4 regions of the Metabacillus dongyingensis genome follow, and region 1 is predicted to be linked to each of the others. Evidence: predicted binding sites of a transcription regulator. Region 1 holds the regulator's gene; each other region holds the start of a gene.
The links. The regulator LexA, encoded in region 1, represses DNA repair genes until DNA is damaged. The targets are predictions, from matches to a motif close to CGAACATATGTTCG.

Region 1 (5,492 bases):
AACTGTATGAAAGCTTTAAAAGGACAATTTTATAAAATAAGTGCAGAATCATATTGTAATATAGCTGGCCATACATTTCTTCAGCAATGAGTTTTTCATTTTTGCTGTCTCTGCTGATGCATGTAAATGTATGGTCGCTGATAATATGAAAACTATCCGGGGACCACCTGTCATAAACATGATCATTTACGTATTTTTCGATGTACTTTTGATTGGTTGCAGAGATGTATGGCTGTTTTTTTTCTTTATATCCATTCATATGTCCGATTCTGAATAAATCGTTATTTGTTATTTGATTATCAGGAGCAGCCATTAAAAAACTGGATACGAACATTCTTTCATCAATAAAATAAGGAAGGCTGCCCAGATAAGTTGATTGATCATTCTCGCTTTTTTCTATGAAGGGGACGATGAATGGACAAAGGTCCTGGAAGATAAAATCCTGAGTCTTGTCAAAACGTTTTTCACCACAATAGAGAACAGTACCTTTTTCTTCTGTAATTGAGGGCTCGAGAACGCGAAAATGATCCATAAAATCCAGTGCATCACTTAAAGAGAAATCTTCATTGTTATTGTAAGGGTCTGTTCGAATCGTTACCATTCCGATAGAGAAAGGACAAAGGTAGATATCAATTGAATGAACCTTCAAAGAAAATGAATTGTGTGCAGTATCAAGTCTGCATTTCAAATTTAAAGGCTTTGAGTAACGGTTTATCGCTTTTTCTTTATATTTGTCAGGGAATAAGATTTGTTCTATGTACGGCATAAAATAATGATTCAAACGTTTATGCGGGATATCAATGCTCTCCCCGTAATATTTATTTTGCTGTTTAACATTCTCAATTGAAAAAAATTCAAACCCGTTGGCTAACAGCTCCTCAATTAACTCCTTAGTGCAGTCCTGAGCCCATGAAAAGGGAAAAATGAATTGGCAATTCGTTCGCAGTATGGTTATTTCATCATGAATAATATTGGAATTCATAGGTTACCTCTTCTAAATTTTATCAATTATTATATATTCCCCTTGTTAAAGAGCATAAAACGCCAAAATAAAAATCTTTGCTGAGCAGCAAAGATTTTTAATGAATATTCCGGTAAACCCCAATGACTTTCCCTAAAATTGAAACATTTCGCAGAATAATAGGATCCATGGTTGAATTTTCAGGCTGAAGGCGAATGAAGTCTTTTTCTTTAAAGAAACGTTTTACTGTTGCTTCATCATCTTCTGTCATGGCAACTACGATATCTCCGTTATTTGCTGTTTTTTGCTGTTTAACAATTACCATATCCCCGTCCAGAATTCCAGCTTCTATCATACTGTCTCCCATAATCTCGAGCATGAATACTTGATCATCTGCTGCTGCAAACGTATCAGGAAGCGGAAAATATTCCTCAACATTTTCGATGGCTGTTATAGGGGAACCCGCTGTAACCTTACCGATAATCGGAACATTTATAACATTTGATCTTGGAATATGTGAAGTCTCTTCTTCTAAAATTTCAATGGCTCTGGGCTTAGTTGGATCGCGTCTGATTAGTCCCTTGCTCTCTAGCCTGGCCAGGTGGCCGTGGACAGTTGAACTAGAAGCAAGGCCGACAGCTTCGCCAATTTCGCGAACAGAAGGCGGATAACCTTTTTTCTGAACTTCTAATTTGATGAAGTTTAAGATATCCTGCTGTCTTTTTGATAATTTTGTCATCTTATGCACCTCGCGTCCTGTAATTTATGTTGATTATAGCATGTTTTTCCTGTGCATACAAACATAAGTTCGAAAAAATCCGTTGACAGAAACGTTTGTTCGCATTATACTAAAAATATCAAAAGTGCGAACAAACATTCTATTTCGAGGTGGGGATTATGTTGAAAGAATCTTTTTCTTATTTACTCTCATTTTTTATCGTCGTTATTGTTGCTGTCTTTGCTTTATCTTATACTGGTGAAAAAGACAGAATGGATCACTACGTAAATATAGAAGTTACTGAAGGGGACAGCATCTGGAGTATTGCTGACAAATTTAAAGAACATCATAATCTTTCTAAGTCAGATTTTGTCGAGTGGGTACAGGAAAAAAACGGTATGGAGACTGCAGTAATTAAACCTGGTGAACAAGTCTTTATACCCATTGAGAAGACAGCCTTTTATGAGGTCAATCAAATAGCAAGCAAGAAATAGGGAAGTGAGAACACTGAACGCCATCATCTATTGCAGAGTCAGCACAGTGAAAGAAGAACAGGAAACATCTCTTTTAAGACAGAAGGAAGAGCTCATAAATCTTTCTGAGCAGCACAGCATGAATATTGTAAAAGTGATTGAAGAGCAGGCCAGCGGCTATGATATAGAGAGGGACGGGATATTTGAACTGTTTGACTGCATCAAAAATCAGCAGGTGGATGCAATCCTGATCCAGGATGAAACAAGGCTTGGGAGGGGAAACGCCAGAATTGCACTCATTCATTTTCTTCTAAAAGAGGGAATAACACTTTATTCCGTTACACATAACGGCAGGCTTCTGCTCTCAGAAGCTGATTCTATGGTGCTTGAAATCGTCAGCATTGTTGAAGAATATCAGAGAAAGATTCATAATCTGAAAATCAAAAGAGGCATGCAGCGTGCGGTCCAAAACGGGTTTAAACCTCAAAATAACCTGTCTAATATTCATGGGAGCCCCGGGAAGGATAAAAAAGAGCTTCCTGTTTCAGAAATTGTCCGCTTAAAACAAAACAAACTGACATTTGCAGAAATTGCTGCTACTTTGAGAGGCTTTGGCCATGATGTTTCAAAGGCAACAGTACATAGAAGATATCAGGAATATATGAAACAATCAGGAGACCAATAAGTTGTCTTTTACAGTCATTTTTAGTACGATAGCATAGTGAATCTATCTACAAAAAGGAGTTACCATTATGCTTTCAAAAGAAAAAATGGCTAGAATCAATGAACTTTCAAAAAAGGCTAAATCAAGCGCTTTGTCACCTGAAGAACTAAAAGAACAGCAAAGCCTGAGACAGGAATACCTGCAGGTGTTTCGCGGTTCCATGAAAAATACATTAAAAGGCGTTACGATCCTCGACCCAAACGGTACGGATGTAACACCTCAAAAACTAAAAGATGAGAAGAAGCGAAACCTTCATTAATAAAAGGAATACGTCAATTTGTGATGTATTCCTTTTCAATTTGCACATAATACATTAGAATAGTTTCTTACACATCTTAATGCACTATTACATTTCATTATTAATGGTTGTATCCTAAAGTGTGTACCGCTATGATAAGAAAGTAGAATGTTATTTATGAAAGGATGATCAAATTATGTCACATTCAATTCAAGACTTATCTATTGCTACGATTCGAACATTATCGATCGATGCAATCGAGAAAGCAAATTCAGGACATCCTGGAATGCCTATGGGGGCAGCTCCAATGGCTTACTCGCTTTGGACACAATTTATGAATCATAATCCTAAAAACCCTGAATGGTTTAACCGTGATCGTTTTGTATTATCAGCTGGCCATGGATCTATGCTGCTGTATAGTCTGCTTCATTTGTCAGGCTATGATCTATCTATGGAAGATCTTAAATCTTTCAGACAGTGGGGAAGCAAAACTCCAGGTCACCCTGAATTCCATCACACAGCTGGTGTAGATGCAACTACAGGTCCATTAGGCCAGGGAATCGGCATGGCTGTTGGAATGGCCATGGCAGAGCGCCATCTTGCACATACATACAATAAAGAATCATATCCTGTAGTAGATCATTACACATACGCTATTTGCGGAGATGGCGACTTAATGGAGGGTATCTCTTCTGAAGCAGCTTCTCTTGCAGGTCACCTGAAGCTTGGCAAATTAGTCGTTTTATATGATTCAAATGATATTTCTCTTGATGGCGACTTAGATCGATCATTCTCTGAAAATGTTGAAGATCGATTCAAATCTATCGGATGGCAGGTCATCCGTGTTGAAGACGGCAATAATATAGAAGAGATTTCTAAAGCAATCGAAGCCGCTAAAAAAGATGAAACTCGTCCAACGTTAATTGAAGTGAAAACAACAATCGGCTATGGCTCTCCAAATATGTCCGGAAAGTCTGACGTACATGGCAAGCCGCTTGGGATTGACGAAATTAAATTAACAAAAGAAGCTTATGCTTGGACATTTGAAGAAGACTTTTATGTTCCAGAAGAAGTTTATGCTCATTTCAAGGAATCTGCTGAACAATTCGGAAATAAGAAAGAGCAGGCATGGAATGATCTTTTCGAAAGTTATAAAAAAGAATACCCAGAGCTTGCAAAACAGCTGAACGCAGGAATCAGTGGCGAATTGCTTGAAAACTGGGACGAGGCAGTGCCTGTGTATGAAGAGGGAAAAGCACTTGCATCACGTGCATCCTCAGGTGAGGTATTAAATGCACTGGCAAAAAATATTCCTTATATCTTTGGAGGATCAGCTGATTTAGCGGGTTCTAACAATACATCCATTAAAGGAGCTGCTGATTTCACAGCAGAGGATTACAGCGGCCGCAATATTTGGTTTGGGGTACGTGAATTCGCAATGGGTGCTGCATTAAATGGTATGGCTTTGCATGGCGGCTTGAGAGTATATGGAGGAACATTCTTTGTATTCTCTGATTACCTTCGTCCGGCAATCCGTTTAGCTGCACTTATGGGACTTCCTGTAACGTATGTATTTACACATGACAGCATTGCTGTTGGGGAAGATGGACCAACCCATGAGCCGATTGAACAGCTTCCATCGCTTCGTGCAATGCCTAATTTATCCGTAATCCGCCCGGCAGATGGCAATGAGACTGCTGCAGCATGGCGCATTGCCATAGAGTCAGAAACGTCACCAACTGCACTTGTCCTGACTAGACAAAACTTAAAAACAATTAAAGGTACTTCTGAAACAGCTTATGAGGGCGTTTCTAAGGGAGCTTACACGATCTCAGCAAGCAAAAAAGAAACAGCAGATGCTTTGTTATTAGCTACAGGATCTGAAGTTGGCCTTGCGGTTGAAGCTCAGGATGCCCTGCTTAAAGAAGGTATAGATGTTGCTGTTGTCAGCATGCCATCATGGAACCGATTTGAAAGTCAATCAAAAGAGTACCGTGAATCCGTTCTTCCTAAGACTGTTAAAAAACGTCTTGCGATTGAAATGGCAGCTCCTCTGGGCTGGGAACGCTATACTGGGGATGAGGGCGATGTTCTTGCGATTAACCAGTTTGGCGCATCTGCACCTGGAGATAAAATTATGAAAGAGTATGGCTTTACTGTTGAAAACGTAATGGCGAGAGTAAAAGCGCTGCTTGAACAATAATCACCTCTGAGAGAGAACGATTTTGATCGTTCTCTCTTTTTCGACAAAAAAAGTGAAGCATTTCTCTGTTGTTTAGACAAATTTCTAATACCCTATTCCATTATAATTGACGATAACAGTTATTTCGGAGGGGTGGAAGAATGAGGCACTATTATGTCTATTTAATAGAAGAGGA
Region 2 (5,492 bases), 1.4 Mb from region 1:
TCATGGGCAGCTATGGGATCATGCAAATAATCATCAGATTCCCATTAGGCATCGCGGCGGATAAATATAAAATCAGCAGCAAATTATTGGTGGCCTTCGGGTTTGCCGTTTCATTCATTAGCGCACTATTGCTGGCCTTGACGAATGACTTTATGCCAATCTTTTTCGGACGGTTTCTTGCGGGTGTTACAGCTGCCATGTGGGTAGTCCTGACCATTTGGTATAGTTCTTCTTTTGAAGAAAGCCGGTCACTAAAAGCAATGGGCATTTTACAATCAATGACTGTTGCCTCTCAATTGATCAGCATGGCAATCAGCAGCTGGATTGCTGATGTTCTGGGTTTTACAAGTTTATTCTGGATCGGTGGAATTTTTGCTTTAATCGGACTCTTCCTTGTCCTATCCCTGTCTAGTGCTGACACGGTGGAGGCAGAAGACAAAACAGGGGAAGGTAAACAGGGTAAATCAATTGTCAAGCATGTGGTGAAAAATCGGAAATTGTGGTCACTAAGTCTTTTATCCCTCTTGTCCCACGCTGTTCTCTTTACAACTATTTTTGGTTTTTCATCCGTCTATTTTAATGAGCTGAATGATCATGCTGCTGCCATACTTCTGCTTGTCATCGCTTTTATGGTACCGCACGTCCTTGCTCCTGTTGTGCTTGCTTTGAAAAAAAGATCCTTCACTAACCCCTTTTTAATAATGTTCATTTGCTTTGTTATAGGAGCTTTATCCCTATTAATGATGGGAGGCACAAACAATTGGGCTGTTTACTGTTTTTTGCACACGATATTAGGTTTGTCCCTTGGTTTTATCTTTCCTGTTCTCTTGGACCAAGTCAGCAAAACAAACCATAAAGCGGGATCCAAAACGGCAATGGGATTCTATCAGTCCCTCTATTCAATCGGAATTGTGGCAGGACCGATAGCAGCAGGCTATATTGCCAGAGAAGTGGACCTCAGGGGCGTCTTTATCATGTCGTCCATTTTGCTCTTCATTGGAGGTATGATATCTGCTGCAGAAAGTGCAACTTACCAGAAATCAAGAAAATATAAAAGGGAGCATCAAGTTTCAACATAATCTTGTATACCTCCATTTTTATTTCCTCATCTTGTTAAAATATTGTAAAATTGTAGAAAAAAGGGGGTGGATATGCTAGATTAAAAATAGTTCTATACTCCTATATAATTGAAGAGGTGAAAACTTTTGGGAAATGAGCAAGAAGAGTATTTAGATAATTACATAGCAAACCGATTTACGATGGCAATCTTGCCCGAGGTGCACAAGGGGAGGCTGTATTCAAGAGTAATTGAGGTAGAGAAAGAGCTGTTTGTGAAGCTCAGTCCTCAGGATATTGTAAACCGCAGCTGCTCATATTTCGGCTCAAGTTATGAAGGCCGCAAAGCCGGCACGAAAGATCTAATGGGGATTACACATAAACCTCCAATAGTCATTGATCCGGGGAATTATATGTTTTTCTTTCCAACGTCTTCTTCTTCAAGAAGACAATGCGCATGGATTTCGCATGCACATATTCTTCAATATAAAGCAGCTGATTTTGATAATACAGAAATCTTCTTCACAAATGGGAGCAGTGAGACGATTTCAGTATCTTCCACTTCTTTTGAAAATCAATTATACCGGACAGCCCAGCTGCGAACGATCATTACAGCCCGTATCGAGGAAGAGCATCGTAAAATGAATCTGCTGCTGTTTCCAAAGGAAAAGCAGACTAACCTCATCTACGAACAAATCATTCGGGAGCTGAACAAGCACTAATTACTTTTTTATGACTTTAAATAAATAATCCTCCATCAGTTCGCATACTTTATTGCGTATTCGGGGATTAAAATAATTGTGCTGCTCCTCGTAGCCTTTAAAGATGAATGAATACATGGTAAATGCTTCATCTCTTTGTACCTGGCTGACTTTAATGCTGTTTTTTTTCAGTTCATGGCGTACGACTGTCAGATCCTTTTGTGCAAGCTTGAGTGATTCTTCCACGATGTTAAGATAGGGCTGTTTAAGCTTGAATGGACTTTGTTCAATGATAGATAAGTCCCGGTTGAAAATGGAAATGGTCATCGGGAGGTAAATGGACATTTCAATTGCATCTCGAAGGTCTGAGGGAATTCTCGTCATCAAAAAAACCTCGCTTCAACATTATAAAAAGAACGTATGTTCGATTTTATTTTACTTTATCAGCTTATGAAATGCAAGACTGTTTTATGCATGCCCCACACCGCAATATACTCCTCTATGTTTAAAGTCTTTACACAAAAGTGTAAAATAATAGCATAGATAAAGATATAAGGAGCTTACCGCATGGAACTCGAGGCGTTTCTGGATTATTTTACAATGGAAAGAATGATGGAGTTTTTCAAAGATTACCGTTCGTTTGGCCCGCTGCTCGGCATAGGCCTGCCTTTGCTTGAAGCATTTCTGCCGTTTTTGCCGTTAGTGGTTTTTGTTGTAGCCAATGCCAATTCGTTTGGTCTGTGGTTTGGTTTTATTTATTCTTGGATTGGCAGCTGTCTTGGGGCAATCATCTTGTTTTTGATCATACGTAAATACGGACAAGAGAGATTCTTCAGAATTTTCAGCCGGAACGCATCTGTGCAGAGAATGATGGGGTGGCTTGAGAGGCACGGGTTTGGTCCTTTGTTTTTACTGCTTTGCTTCCCGTTTACGCCTTCTGCAGCAGTTAATATCGTAGCAGGACTGTCCAAGGTGAGTATTTGGCAATTCAGTTTGGCTGTGCTGTCCGGAAAGTTTGTGATGATCTTTTTGATCAGTTTCATCGGCTACGATTTGCGGGCTATGATTACGCAGCCTGAAAGAACGGTCATTGCCGCTGTTGTGATTTTTTTATTGTGGTTGATCGGCAAGCAGCTCGAAAAGCGCATGAATGTTAAAATGCTTGAGAAGAAAAGAGATCATTAAATTTACGGGGGAGTTAAGATGAGAAAAAGATACTGGTTTTTTTCAACTGTCATCACATTCTTGCTCATTATTACCATGAAAAATCTCGTTTTCGTTGATTACAAGGTAGAGGGTGTTTCCATGCAGCCCACTTTAACAGCCGGACATCTGCTGTCCATAAATAAGGTAAATCACCGCCTGTTTGATTTCAAGCGTTTTGATATCGTTGTGTTTAAAGCACCAGGCGGAGAAGATGCTTATATCAAAAGAGTGATCGGTTTGCCCGGGGATGAACTCGCATATAAAAACGATAAGCTGTTCGTGAATGGCAAAGCTATGGAAGAACCCTATTTGAAATCGCAGAAAAAAGGGACTCCTTTCGGCAGATTAACAGGGAACTTTACATTAAAAGATATCACCGGAAGAAAAACAATTCCTGAAGGCTATCTTTTTGTTTTGGGGGATAATCGTCTCGTAAGCCGTGACAGCCGCCAATTCGGATTGATCAGCCAGGATGATGTGATCGGGAAAGTGAAAGAGTGAACTTATTTTCTGATTGTAAAAAGAACGGCTATGCTGTAAAAGACTGAGAATAAAAACAGAATTTCATGAAAAGAGAAGATGCCTGCAATTATAGGGCCTAAGCTTGCACCGGCTAAAAGCAGAAATGAATAGAGGGATACGGCAGCTGCCCTGCCACGGCCTCCGTATTCGCCGGTAAGTGAAATGACTGCGGGTATACAAACAGAAAGCGATGCCGTGTATAAGACAGAAAATCCGGCTGACATGTAAAGGTTCGGGCGTGAAAATGTAAAGATAAATGAAAGGATCATTCCAATCATTGCATACCTGACAATAGTCAGTTTCCCGTATTTTATAATCAGCTTAACACTGATGAGCGAGAAGAATACCCCGGTTAATCCTGCTGCTTTGCTCCAAAACAAAACCTCATTTGAAACAGTTCCTCATGATTATCGGAATAAGCATATAAATGCTGCTTGCGACCATAATGGCGGTGAGTAAAAAAAGAATGAAAGCAGATTGATTCTATTCCCTTTTCTGCCTTCGTTAACCTCCTGTTTCTGCAAAACTTGGCAAATGTGCGGGAATGGTATTCCCATGTCTTTTCAAGTAAAATAGAGGGAGAGAATACGACTGAAATAGATGAAAAAATAAAAAGGCATAATGGTATGCCTTTTTATTCTTTAAAGATAAGAAAAGATAAAAGGCTAAAGACCCAGAGTAAGGTCAAAGCGCTTGCGCTTTTTATAGGAAACGATAAAATTTTGATCAATGATGGCAAGCGGAAGCGCCTGACTCCCCGCTCAGAAAGGCTCCGCCAAAAAACGTCCAGCCCGGACTTTTCCGTCGGTTCCTTATCTGCAAGCTGGAGCTGAATAAGGCGCTTGCGCTTTTCTAAGAGAGGGGTCCTGAATGTGGGAGTAAGATTTGTTTTAGGGAGATCTGGAAGCGGGAAAACACACCGGCTGTTAAATGAAATCCGCATGGATCTTTTTGATCAGCCGGAGGGAGACCCAATCGTTTATTTGGTGCCGGATCAAATGACGTTTGGCATTGAATATGAGCTGATTAAGACGCCTGATTTAGGCGGGATGATGCGGGCTCAAATATTCAGCTTCAGCCGTCTGGCCTGGAGGATTCTGCAGGAAACCGGAGGAATCAGCCGTTATCATATTTCTGGCACAGGGATTCAAATGATGCTCCGGAAGCTTGTAGAACAGCATAAGCAGGAGTTTAAAATTTTTGCAAAAGCAAGCAGCAAAAGCGGATTTATCGAACATATTGAGTCGATGATTACAGAACTGAAGCGCTATTGCCTCACGCCGCAGGATATGGAAGAGAAGCTCGAGAGGATGTCAGTAAATGCCACCCGTCAGGAAAAGGCGCTTGCTGATAAGCTTCATGATGTTATCCTCCTTTATAAACAGCTTGAGATTGAACTAAGCGGAACGTATGTTGATTCAGAGGATTATCTCAAGCTTTTGGCAGAGAAAATTGCTGAATCATCTTATATTCGAAGTGCTGATATTTATATAGATGGATTTCACAGCTTTACACCGCAGGAGTATGAAGTAATCAAGGCAATTATGAATCATGCGAAAAGCGTAACCATTGCACTTACAGCGGACAAGCCGTTTCATGAGCATCTGCCGCATGAGCTGCATTTATTCAGAATGACGGGAATGACCTATCATAAGCTCTCAATGCTTGCTGAGGAATCAAAGATGGATGTGGATGAGGTGCTCGTATTAAACGAGATGCCGAGATTTATAGAACGTCCGTCTCTTGCCCATCTTGAACGATATCTTGAGTCAAGACCATTAAAGCCGTACGAAGGAGAAACAAACGCGGTGATTGCCCAGGCCGCGTCCCGCCGCTCAGAAATAGAAGGGATAGCCAGAAAAATCCGCGGTTTTGTTATGAATGAAAGGTACCGCTATAAAGATCTTGCCGTTTTAATTCGGAATATCGGCGACTATCAGGACTTAATTGAACAAGTGTTCAGAGATTATGAGATTCCATTTTTTATCGATCAAAAGCGTTCCATGC
Region 3 (5,492 bases), 1.1 Mb from region 1:
TTCGGTGCGCTGTGCCCGTTTTCCGCCAAAGACTGCACCAACCTGTTTGATCGAGCTTGTTACATTATGAATCATTTCTCCCACATCCTGTGCGGACTCAAGCAGCGGATCAACCGTTTTAATTTTCCCTTTCACATCAGCGGTAATCTGATTAGCTGTATGTATCAGCTGCTCTGCTTCTTCGGTCAGGCCATTCACCGCATTTCTGACCTCAGCAAGCGTCTTGTTTGTTTCATCAAGTGTGACCATCCCTTTTTTTAAAGTCCCGACCAGATTGACTGCAAGAAAAATAAATGCGCCTGATGCTCCTGCTACACTCAATTTTATAAGCATTTTTTCACTCCTTTTTACTTTCACTTTATGTTTTTCCAGGAGCGTACATTCCTAAATTTAAGAGATAGAAATTTAATGGGCAAATACGGTAAACTATTGGTGGTAAAGACAAAGAGTATGAGTGACAGAAAGGGATGAACAGATGTTCACGATCAGAGAAGAAACAGCTGCAGACATTGCTGCAATAAAGGAAGTAAACGATGCAGCATTCGGTCAGGAAAATGAAGCAAATTTCATTCATGAAATCAGACAATCTGAGTCCTTTGTGAAAGGTCTGTCATTGGTTGCCGAAAACGAAGAAGGTGAAGTGATTGGACATATTTTGTTCAGTAAAATAATCATCGAAACGGAAAACGGGGAAGTGCCTTCACTAGCCCTTGCTCCTATGGCGGTTAAACCGGGGTTTCAGAAAGAGGGCGTTGGTTCTCTGCTCGTACGTGCAGGGCTGAAGCACTGCAGAGAACGGGGTTATGATTCAGTCATCGTTCTTGGACATCCGGAGTTTTATCCTAAGTTTGGTTTTGTTCCTGCAAGCAGTAAAGGAATTAAGCCGCCGTTTGAGGTTCCGGATGAGGTTTTTATGCTGACTGAGTTAAAGCCGGGTGCGCTTGATGAAGCATCAGGTACTGTCAAGTATCCGCCTGCTTTTATGAATGTGTGATCTTGACCTGATTATCAAAATTCTCATCATTTAGTGTTGACACAAATTCAGATTGCCTTTAAGATAAGAGTATACAAATCGAATAGTTCTCCTAAAGGGGAGTAGCTTTTACAATAGAGTCGTCATTTCGAAGCATATGCTTCCGGCCCTATTGGCAACCATTACGTTGTTAGCAAGACCTTTACCTATAACGGTAAAGGTCTTTTATTATTTTCCAGATAAAACCTTTGCCGGATTTCAGGCAAAGGTTTTTTTTATTCGAAAAATGTCATGGAAGGTGAGATGAAAAAATGAAAAAAGTCAGAGGTTCAATTGAAAAGCTTATTAGAGAAAACAAAGAGGAGCTGCTTAAAGATAAACGCCAGCTCGAAAAAATTGAAAAACGCATTGATGATAAATATTCAAAAGTAAAATCATAAAGGGAGGATTGTCCAATGATACTCAGAAAATATATGTCGATTTTAGGAATAGGCTCAGCGCAGATTGATCTTATTCTGCCAAAGGAAGAGTTTCAGCCGGGAGAATGCATAAATGGATATTTTTTAATTAAAGGCGGTGTCATTGAGCAGCAGCTGAAACGGATTGATTGTGATTTAGTTATGGCTGATTTGTCATCACGAACTGAAAAGGTTATAGAAACAGCCAATATCTTAACGTCTAAACAAATTGAGTCAGATGAACAGAACCGAATTGATTTTATTTTCCGGTTGCCTAAGGTTTTAGCGGCTTCCGCTGAAGAGAGGTCGTATTACTTTAATACAAGACTTGTTTTTGATGAAGGTGTAATCAGCAAGGATCAGGATTTTATTACGGTAAAGGAGGACTGACTAGATGGAAATGACAATGTTAATGGAATATGGCTGGGTGCTGCTCCTGTTAATTGCGATTGAAGGGCTGCTCGCGGCAGATAATGCCCTTGTGTTAGCCATCATGGTGAAGCATCTTCCTGAAGAGCAGAGAAAGAAAGCCCTATTTTACGGACTTGCAGGGGCATTTGTTTTCCGCTTTGGATCCCTGTTCGCCATTTCTTATCTCGTTGATGTATGGCAGGTTCAGGCAATTGGTGCTCTATACTTGCTGTTCATCGCAGCAAATCATATATTGAGAAAACTTGTTTTTAAGAAAAAAGAAGATGAAGCCAAACCTGACGTCAAGAAAAAGTCTGGATTCTGGGCAACAGTGCTTAAAATTGAACTTGCGGATATTGCCTTTGCGGTTGATTCAATTCTTGCAGCCGTAGCTCTTGCCGTTACCCTTCCAAATACGAGTCTGCCTCAGATTGGCGGCTTGGACGGCGGCAAGTTTCTCGTCATTTTTGCTGGAGGAATCATCGGACTTGTGATCATGCGATTTGCGGCAAACTTCTTTGTGGAGCTGCTTCATAAGAAGCCTGGCCTGGAAATCGCAGCCTTTGGAATCGTGGGATGGGTCGGTGTGAAGCTCTCGGTTTACACGTTGTCTCACCCGGAGCTCGCTGTATTGCCTGAAGGATTCGCTAAATCTCCTCTTTGGAAAATCACATTCTATGTAGTTCTTGTTGGAATTGCATTAGCGGGATGGTTTTTATCAAAAGAGAAAAAGGCAGTAACACCTGTAGATCAAGTGAAAAATGCTTAAAATAGAATCGGTATCTTTTTTGCCATAGCTGGCAAGGAGGATGCCGATTTTTCTTTGCCGGCGAGTTGGAACGGGATTCCGGCGAGTTGGAACATGATTTCCGCGAGTTGGAGTCCTGAACTGCGGGCAGGAAAAGGGTACTGCGGAGAAGAAATTTCAGTGTTTGGAGCGAGTGAAATTACTGACTATGTTTATATTACAAGGAGCGCCTCCATTAATATTAGCTGTGTTATTTGCTTTTCTTGGTGCAGATTCTCCTGAAAAAGACAAGCTTCTTTCGAAAGAAGAGCGGGATTATATTGTTCAAAATCGTACTGCAGAAGTAAAAGAACATGGCTCATTCTTAGATGTGGTGAAAAATTACCGAGTATGGGTCTTCTCATTTATATATTTCTTGTGGATTACCGGTGTGTATAGCTTTGGGTTATGGATGCCAAGCTTGATGAAACAATTGAGCAATAGTGGCATCGGTATAGTAGGCTGGCTGTCAGCTGTTCCATTTATTTTAGCTGCAATTTGCATGTACTACAATTCAGTCTGGTCGGATTCTGTAGGGGAAAATCGGGTTTTATTCGTATCGGTTCCTTTAATGATTGGCGGCTTGGCCCTGGCTATTCAACATTTGGTTGAAGGCGGGATGGTCTTTAATATGATTTTGTTAATAATAGCGGGAATAGGAATTTATTCAGCTTTTGGCCCTTGGTGGGCATGGGCAATGTCCTTCTTCCCGAGCAATCAAGCAGGTACAGCAAATGGATTAATTAATACGTGCGGAAATATTGGAGGTATTGTAGGGCCAATCATTGTTGGAGCAGTAGCGCAAAACAGTGATTTAACGGACGGATTTTATGTGTTAGGCTTTTTCTTAATGGCCGCTTCTATAATGGCTGTCCTTTTTGGAGCAGTGCTTAAATCAAAAAGCGGAATTATAGGTGTTAGTGAAGGAAGTGAAGCAAAAGGGTAAGGGTGATTTGAGGAATTCCCTTTGCTGAGTGCATGAGAAAGAGTTTTCGTTTCTGCGAAAGCTCTTTTTCTTTTTTTAGTACCCTAATTCCTGTCTAGTAATAAAAAGCTGCATTTCAAAAAATGATGATTGAAAATAAGAACAAACATTCGTATACTAAGTAATAAATCTATTATAAAGAAGGTATCCCCATGCTTATGATCCCTAAAGAGAAACGCAACAGCATTCAATTATTAATCAGCGGATCTTTGGAGTTTCATTTTGAGCTATCATTTATTTATCTGCATGGTGATCAGATTGTGCATTTTATCGGCACCGTTCATTACTTGAATGAAGGAACGGACGAGATAAGAGCTGTAAACAGATTTAATGACATCGTCCTGATGCAGCTTACAGACCTTATTGCCATATACAGAGTTACATAATACTTACATTAAGATCTTAGCCCAGCCAATTGTTCACATATGCAGCTATTCCCAAAACAGCTCCAATAGCAGCACCAAAAAATACTAAGGATACGGACTTCACTTCTATGGATTTGCTCTTTTTAACGGTCATAAACGATTCTCCTTAAAATGTAATCTCCTATTATAACTCACAACTTACAAAAAAATTTAAGCTCTTCGTTCAATCTGTTAATTTACGATATATATAAATTATTTTTAATAGGCATATCTACAAAGACATTGGTAATCATGTATGGTTACTTACCTTCTACTTACTTCCATTCTTCTATGTCACAAATTTGTTATCTTCAATCAAGTAATACGATTTCAGCCAGTAAGCATTATTTTCAGCAAACTTCTCTGCAACTTTCCATATATTCTTTTCAGTCAGACTGCTGACGACGAGCATAAGCGGTTCAGGCAATAAATAAGAAAGTTTCTCTCTCTTCATCAAGGAAGAAAAATTTTCAGGTGTAGTGACGACCATGGTATACGTGCAGCCATCTTCAAGCTCCACCAAGATATCAATGATGTCATCTGATGCATTCTTGATTTTACTGAGTGATGTCGGATATGAAATCTCTTTTATTTTCACTATGTCCTCCTGGAAAAAATACAATTATGCTTGTCTGTAAACGACTAATATGTAAGAAAAAACAGGTTTGTCTAATCTATATACGATTATCCGTGCAAAAAGTTTCGTTAAAAAATCGGCCTTTTTAATTTTTATATATGTCATTATCTGGAACTTTTTATCGCCAACAATCGTAATTATTATGAATCCATTTTTAGGGAGGACTATTCAAAGCAAGGCCATTTTAGAATTTACCTGGAGCTTAGATGATGATTTCAGGGTGAAATTACTCTTCCATAAGGTCTGTACATAAGTTCATATTCGGGTGTCCGTTAGAATCTCATAATATTTGAAGAGAGGGAGTGAAAGATTAATGTCCTGGAAATTATTTGGAAAAATAATGATACTAGTCGGAGCAATTGCAATGGGATTAAATGTATTGTTTTTTAAATCGAACGAATATTTTAATCTGGTACGCGGAGTATCATTTGGACTATTTATTTTGGGAATTATCCTAGTCCCGGTATACTCAAAATCTAAAAGTGACTAAGACGGCAGAATTAAAAAAGGTATGACTCAAAATCAGCTTTCTTCATTAGAAAGCATGATTATCTCCTTTGATCAATATTGGAAAGTACTGTTTTGTAATAGGAGAGCATATAATTAATATTCTTGGATTTAATTACCCGACTGATATTCGTCTTATCACTCAAGGTATAAAAAATGACAATTCATATGAGTTCAAAAAAAGAAAATTGCATTCTTGAAAAAACAGCAAAAAATTTTTTTTTATAACTTTTTAACCAAGAAATGGGCGAACATGAATGAAAATAAAGATGCCATTTAGAAAGATTCTTTTCACACTGCTAGCAATTGGCCTTATTTATACTGGCTTTT
Region 4 (5,492 bases), 2.2 Mb from region 1:
TTTAATCTCCTTATCCGTTTCACTTTTGTTAAGCTGGTTTCTATCAAACGTTCATGTAAAAAGAATTCAGCGGATCCGAAACGCAACCTCAATGATTGCGGAAGGGAAATACGATATTTCGGTGCCATCGTCCAACATAGATGAAATCGGCGAGCTTGCGAACGATTTTAATAATATGGCGGAGCAGCTGAAGCAATCAAATCAGGAAATCGAAAGTTTAGAGAATAGAAGAAGAAAATTTATGGCGGATGTCTCTCATGAACTAAGGACTCCTTTAACAACAATCAGCGGAGTAATTGAAGGGCTTAAAAATAACATGATTGAAGAGGGCGAAAAGGAGAAAGGCATCCAGCTTGTCAGTCAGGAAGCAAAACGCCTGATCAGACTCGTGAATGAAAACCTGGATTATGAAAAAATCCGCTCCAATCAGGTGAAGCTTTTCAAAGAAGAAATTCAGCTTACAGAGGCATTTGAAATTATTAAAGAGCATTTATTTTTTCAGGCAGAGGAAAAACAGGTGGAATTAAAGATTGATGGGAATGAAGAAATAACGGTCTTTGCTGATTATGACCGCCTCATTCAAATCTTAATTAATATTACAAAAAACAGTATTCAATTTACAGAGAGCGGGACCGTTTGGCTGCGCGGAAAAAAGGGATATAAGGAAACAATTATTGAAATAGAAGACACCGGTATCGGGATGGACCCCAAAGAGGTTGAATCTATATGGCAGCGTTTTTATAAGGCGGATATGTCCAGAACCGGCCATCAATTTGGCGAATTCGGTTTGGGATTATCAATTGTTAAACAGCTTGTTCACCTGCATCAGGGAGAAATCGTGATTGATAGCAGGAAGGATCACGGCACCAAATTCATCCTGAAATTTCCTGATAAAAAACATGATTTATAATTGTTAATAATTTAGACATAATTACTTGATAAACTAGTAAAAACAATGCAGTAGGAGGAAAAAAACATGAAGAAGAAGGATACAGCATTTATTATTATCGGTGCGCTAGTGATGGCTGCAGTGAATGTGCTCTTTTTTACAGCACCTGTGTAAGCATGAGAAAGTCCAGAGTGAAATTGTTCTATTGCTCCAAATATGATATATTTCAAACGAAGTAAACTTTGTGAGGGTAATGTAAATGAACATAGATAAAGAAATATCAAAGAGACGGACTTTCGCCATCATCTCCCATCCGGATGCGGGAAAGACGACGTTAACAGAGAAATTATTATATTTCGGTAAAGTCATCCGTGAAGCAGGTACGGTTAAAGGGAAGAAGACCGGCAAATTTGCGGCTTCTGACTGGATGGAAATTGAAAAGAAACGCGGAATTTCTGTTACATCAAGTGTAATGAGCTTTCCATACCATGATTTCCACGTAAACATTCTGGACACTCCAGGACATGAGGATTTCAGTGAAGACACATACCGTACGCTTACGGCAGTAGACAGCGTAGTGATGATCATCGACTCTACAAAAGGGGTCGAGCCCCAAACGATCAAGCTTTTCAAAGTCTGCCGCATGAGAGGCATCCCTATTTTTACATTTATTAATAAGCTGGACCGCGAAGGAAAAGATCCGCTTGAGCTTCTTTCTGAAATTGAGGAAGTGCTTGGAATTGAATCCTATCCGATGAACTGGCCGATTGGCATGGGCAAGCGATTCCTTGGGATTATTGACCGCGAGCAGCATACAGTCGTTCAATTTAAAGGAAACGAGCAGGAAGAGATAATTCCTTCAGATGAAGTAGATGCAACCGAAATTGGGAGTCATCCAACTTATTTGGAAACGAAGGATGAGCTTGAACTTCTTGAGGAAGCGGGCAATCAATTCGACGCTGACCGTGTTAAGCGCGGGGAATTAACCCCTGTTTTCTTCGGAAGTGCGCTTGCTAACTTTGGTGTAAAATCATTTTTTGATGTGTTTTTACAGTATGCCGTTCCTCCGCAGCCGAGAAGAACAAATCAGGGCTTCATTGCACCTGAGACAGAAGAATTCTCTGGCTATATCTTTAAAATTCAAGCCAACATGAACCCTGCCCACCGCGACCGCATCGCCTTTCTTCGGGTGTGCTCAGGACGATTTGAGCGCGGCATGAGCGTACAGCTGAGCAGAACGAATAAAACGCTTAAGCTGAACCAGACGCAGGTGTTTATGGCTAAAGACCGAGAAACGGTTGATGAAGCATTCGCTGGCGACATCATCGGAATCTATGATCCGAACGTTTACCAAATCGGTGATACACTGACGGTCGGAAAAGAAGGCTATCATTATGATGAGCTTCCGCAGTTTCCGCCGGAGATGTTTAAAAAGGTGCGCGTGAAAAACGTCATGAAGGCAAAGCAGTTCCGTAAAGGAATTGACCAGCTGGTTCAAGAAGGGGCCATTCAGTATTTCCGTCAGGATTCAACGGACGACATCATCCTTGGCGCTGTCGGACAGCTTCAATATGAGGTATTTGAATACCGTATGAGAGCCGAGTACAACGTTGAGATCGAATTTGTTCCTATGGGCGACCGCATCCCAAGATGGATCGGCAATGAAAAATTCGAAAAACGTTTCTTTGATTCAAGAAGCCTGCTCGTGCGCGACCGCAATGATCAATATGCTGTCCTCTTTGAAAATGATTTTACCTTCAGGCATTTTAAAGAAAATCATAAAGAGATTGAACTTATCGATCTTCTGCAGGAAAACGACTACCAAAGCTTTTCTGCTTCAGAGAAGTAAGCAGGAGCTGATTCCATGTTACTAAAAGCCGTTCTGGCCCTGACTCTGCCTTTTATTATTTTGACTTTGTTTGCCAGAGTCTCATATAATCACTACGTTGCGACTGTCCTGACCATTGCTCTTTTAGCTGCAGCTTATTCGAAAGGGTATATGGAATCATGGATTATCATAGTACTGGATGCGATATCTGTCGCCGCAGGATTTTTGTATGCTGCGAAAATGGCAAGACGCACAAGACGTGAAAAAACGAATTGAGATTTGAACCTGTTCCCTTTGGGAGCGGGTTTTTTTTACACCATAATTTGTATAGTTTCCAGCATTTATGATTAGCTCCATCGCCCAACTCCACGGTCATAAGCAGTTGTTCACATTTGTACGGGATTATTTTGGTAAGTCTCGTAATTAATCCGTAAAGTCTCGGAATTAATTTTAAAAGTCTTGGAATAAAGTTAGAAAGTCTCGGAATATGTTGGGAAAGTCCTGCTTGTTGAAAAGAGCACTTTTAACAGTAAGCGGGTACTAAATTGCTGGGCGTGAGGTTGCTCTCGGTTTACCAGCTGCCCAAAAAAGGTAATGAAAAAGATAAGCCAGGCATTTAAATAGAAAAATCCGGCGATAATGATAGAATCAAAATGTCGAAAGAAACATGCGAACTATAGTTCGTATTTTTGGTGATTTTCCACCTGTTTATGGTAAAATATAAATACTGATTACATATGAATGGAGGTCCTCCTGTTGAGCGATCGTTTTGATTTAATCTCGAATTATAAGCCAGAGGGCGATCAGCCCGAGGCGATAAAAAAGCTAGTCCAGGGCATAAAAGAAGGGAAGAAGCATCAGACGCTTCTTGGTGCTACAGGTACAGGGAAGACGTTCACCGTTTCAAACGTCATCCAGGAAGTAAACAAACCGACGCTGATTATTGCTCATAATAAAACATTGGCAGGACAATTATACAGCGAATTTAAAGAGTTTTTTCCAAATAACGCAGTAGAATACTTCGTCAGCTACTATGATTATTATCAGCCGGAGGCCTATGTGCCGCAGACCGATACATTCATCGAAAAAGACGCAAGCATTAATGATGAAATAGATAAGCTCAGACACTCCGCAACAGCCTCTTTATTTGAGCGTAGGGATGTTATTATCATCGCGAGTGTCTCGTGCATTTACGGCTTGGGTTCACCTGAAGAATACCGTGATCTGGTGGTTTCTCTTCGCACAGGCATGGAGATTGAACGCAATCAGCTGCTCAGAAGACTTGTTGATGTGCAGTATGAAAGAAATGATATCGACTTTAAACGCGGGACGTTCAGAGTGCGCGGTGATGTAGTCGAGATTTTTCCTGCTTCAAGAGATGAGCAGTGCATCAGGGTTGAGTTTTTCGGCGATGAAATTGACCGTATTAGAGAAGTGGATGCTTTAACAGGCGAAATCAAAGGAGAACGCGAGCATGTCTCGATCTTCCCTGCATCCCACTTCGTCACCCGCGAGGAAAAGCTGAAGGTTGCGATTACAAATATTGAACAGGAGCTTGATGAACGGCTGAAAGAGCTTCATGAGAATGGAAAGCTGTTAGAAGCGCAGCGCCTTGAACAGCGTACCCGCTATGATCTTGAAATGATGCGGGAAATGGGCTTTTGTTCAGGAATTGAAAACTACTCAAGACACCTGACGCTTCGCCCGGCAGGTTCCACTCCTTATACATTGCTTGATTTCTTTCCTGAAGATTTCATGATTGTCGTGGATGAGTCCCACGTTACCATGCCTCAGATCAGAGGGATGTATAACGGTGACCAGGCAAGAAAACAGGTTCTCGTTGACCACGGGTTCCGCCTGCCTTCAGCGAAAGATAACCGTCCGCTTCAATTTGACGAGTTTGAAAAGCATATCAATAACATCCTGTTTGTATCGGCTACTCCTGGCCCGTATGAGCTTGACCATACACCTGAAATGGTTCAGCAAATCATTCGCCCGACAGGACTTCTTGACCCGACAATTGATGTGAGACCGATTCAGGGTCAGATTGATGACCTGATTGGGGAAATTCAGGCAAGGACAGAACGCAATGAACGTGTCCTTATCACAACATTAACGAAGAAAATGTCGGAGGACCTGACGGATTATCTGAAGGACATAGGCATCAAAGTTAACTACCTGCATTCTGAAATCAAAACACTGGAGCGGATTGAAATCATCCGTGAGCTGCGGCTTGGTAAGTATGACGTTCTAGTCGGAATCAACCTTTTAAGAGAAGGTCTTGATATTCCTGAAGTATCACTAGTTGCTATTTTGGATGCAGACAAGGAAGGGTTCCTGAGATCTGAGAGATCGCTGATCCAGACTATTGGACGTGCGGCAAGAAACTCAAATGGACACGTTATTATGTATGCTGACAAAATGACCAAATCAATGGAAATTGCATTGAATGAAACGAAACGGCGCCGTGAAACGCAGGAGGCTTTTAATAAAAAACATGGCATTGAGCCAAAAACGATACAGAAAAAAATTCGCGAGGGTATACGGGCTACGATTGCACCAGAGGACGGGGAAGAATTCGATGCACAAGTTCCAAAGCTCGGCAAGCTGACGAAGAAAGAACGCGAAAAGGTGATCGGACAAATGGAAGCAGAGATGAAAGAGGCAGCAAAAGGCTTGAACTTCGAGCGTGCAGCTGAGCTTCGCGATCTGATTTTAGAGCTAAAAGCGGAAGGATGAAACTAGAATGGCTATTGATAAAATTATTGTGAAAGG

Region 2: the regulator LexA is predicted to act here: its motif matches at 2,171-2,184, upstream of K8L98_RS05350 (YhjD family protein).
Region 3: the regulator LexA is predicted to act here: its motif matches at 3,714-3,727, upstream of K8L98_RS06730 (YolD-like family protein).
Region 4: the regulator LexA is predicted to act here: its motif matches at 3,388-3,401, upstream of uvrB (excinuclease ABC subunit UvrB).

Annotation. Positions count from the first base shown of each region.
Region 1 is NZ_CP082944.1:2,431,136-2,436,627, forward strand. Features, by position in the region: gene K8L98_RS12070 (magnesium transporter CorA family protein) at 1-982, opposite strand, end outside; gene lexA (transcriptional repressor LexA) at 1,080-1,700, opposite strand; gene yneA (cell division suppressor protein YneA) at 1,859-2,173, shown strand; gene K8L98_RS12085 (YneB family resolvase-like protein) at 2,187-2,837, shown strand; gene K8L98_RS12090 (DUF896 domain-containing protein) at 2,905-3,135, shown strand; gene tkt (transketolase) at 3,311-5,317, shown strand; gene sirA (sporulation inhibitor of replication protein SirA) at 5,458-5,492, shown strand, end outside.
Region 2 is NZ_CP082944.1:1,068,246-1,073,737, forward strand. Features, by position in the region: gene K8L98_RS05340 (MFS transporter) at 1-1,079, shown strand, start outside; gene K8L98_RS05345 (competence protein ComK) at 1,206-1,778, shown strand; gene K8L98_RS05350 (YhjD family protein) at 1,779-2,141, opposite strand; gene K8L98_RS05355 (TVP38/TMEM64 family protein) at 2,325-2,942, shown strand; gene lepB (signal peptidase I) at 2,961-3,464, shown strand; gene K8L98_RS05365 (MFS transporter) at 3,467-3,865, opposite strand; gene addB (helicase-exonuclease AddAB subunit AddB) at 4,358-5,492, shown strand, end outside.
Region 3 is NZ_CP082944.1:1,361,613-1,367,104, forward strand. Features, by position in the region: gene K8L98_RS06700 (DUF948 domain-containing protein) at 1-333, opposite strand, end outside; gene K8L98_RS06705 (GNAT family N-acetyltransferase) at 476-994, shown strand; gene K8L98_RS06710 (FbpB family small basic protein) at 1,285-1,413, shown strand; gene K8L98_RS06715 (sporulation protein) at 1,429-1,821, shown strand; gene K8L98_RS06720 (TerC family protein) at 1,826-2,611, shown strand; gene K8L98_RS06725 (MFS transporter) at 2,799-3,575, shown strand; gene K8L98_RS06730 (YolD-like family protein) at 3,767-4,000, shown strand; gene K8L98_RS06735 (hypothetical protein) at 4,308-4,616, opposite strand; gene K8L98_RS06740 (YdcF family protein) at 5,420-5,492, shown strand, end outside.
Region 4 is NZ_CP082944.1:4,605,305-4,610,796, reverse strand. Features, by position in the region: gene K8L98_RS22865 (HAMP domain-containing sensor histidine kinase) at 1-910, shown strand, start outside; gene K8L98_RS22860 (peptide chain release factor 3) at 1,149-2,738, shown strand; gene K8L98_RS22855 (CsbA family protein) at 2,754-2,993, shown strand; gene uvrB (excinuclease ABC subunit UvrB) at 3,474-5,456, shown strand; gene uvrA (excinuclease ABC subunit UvrA) at 5,464-5,492, shown strand, end outside.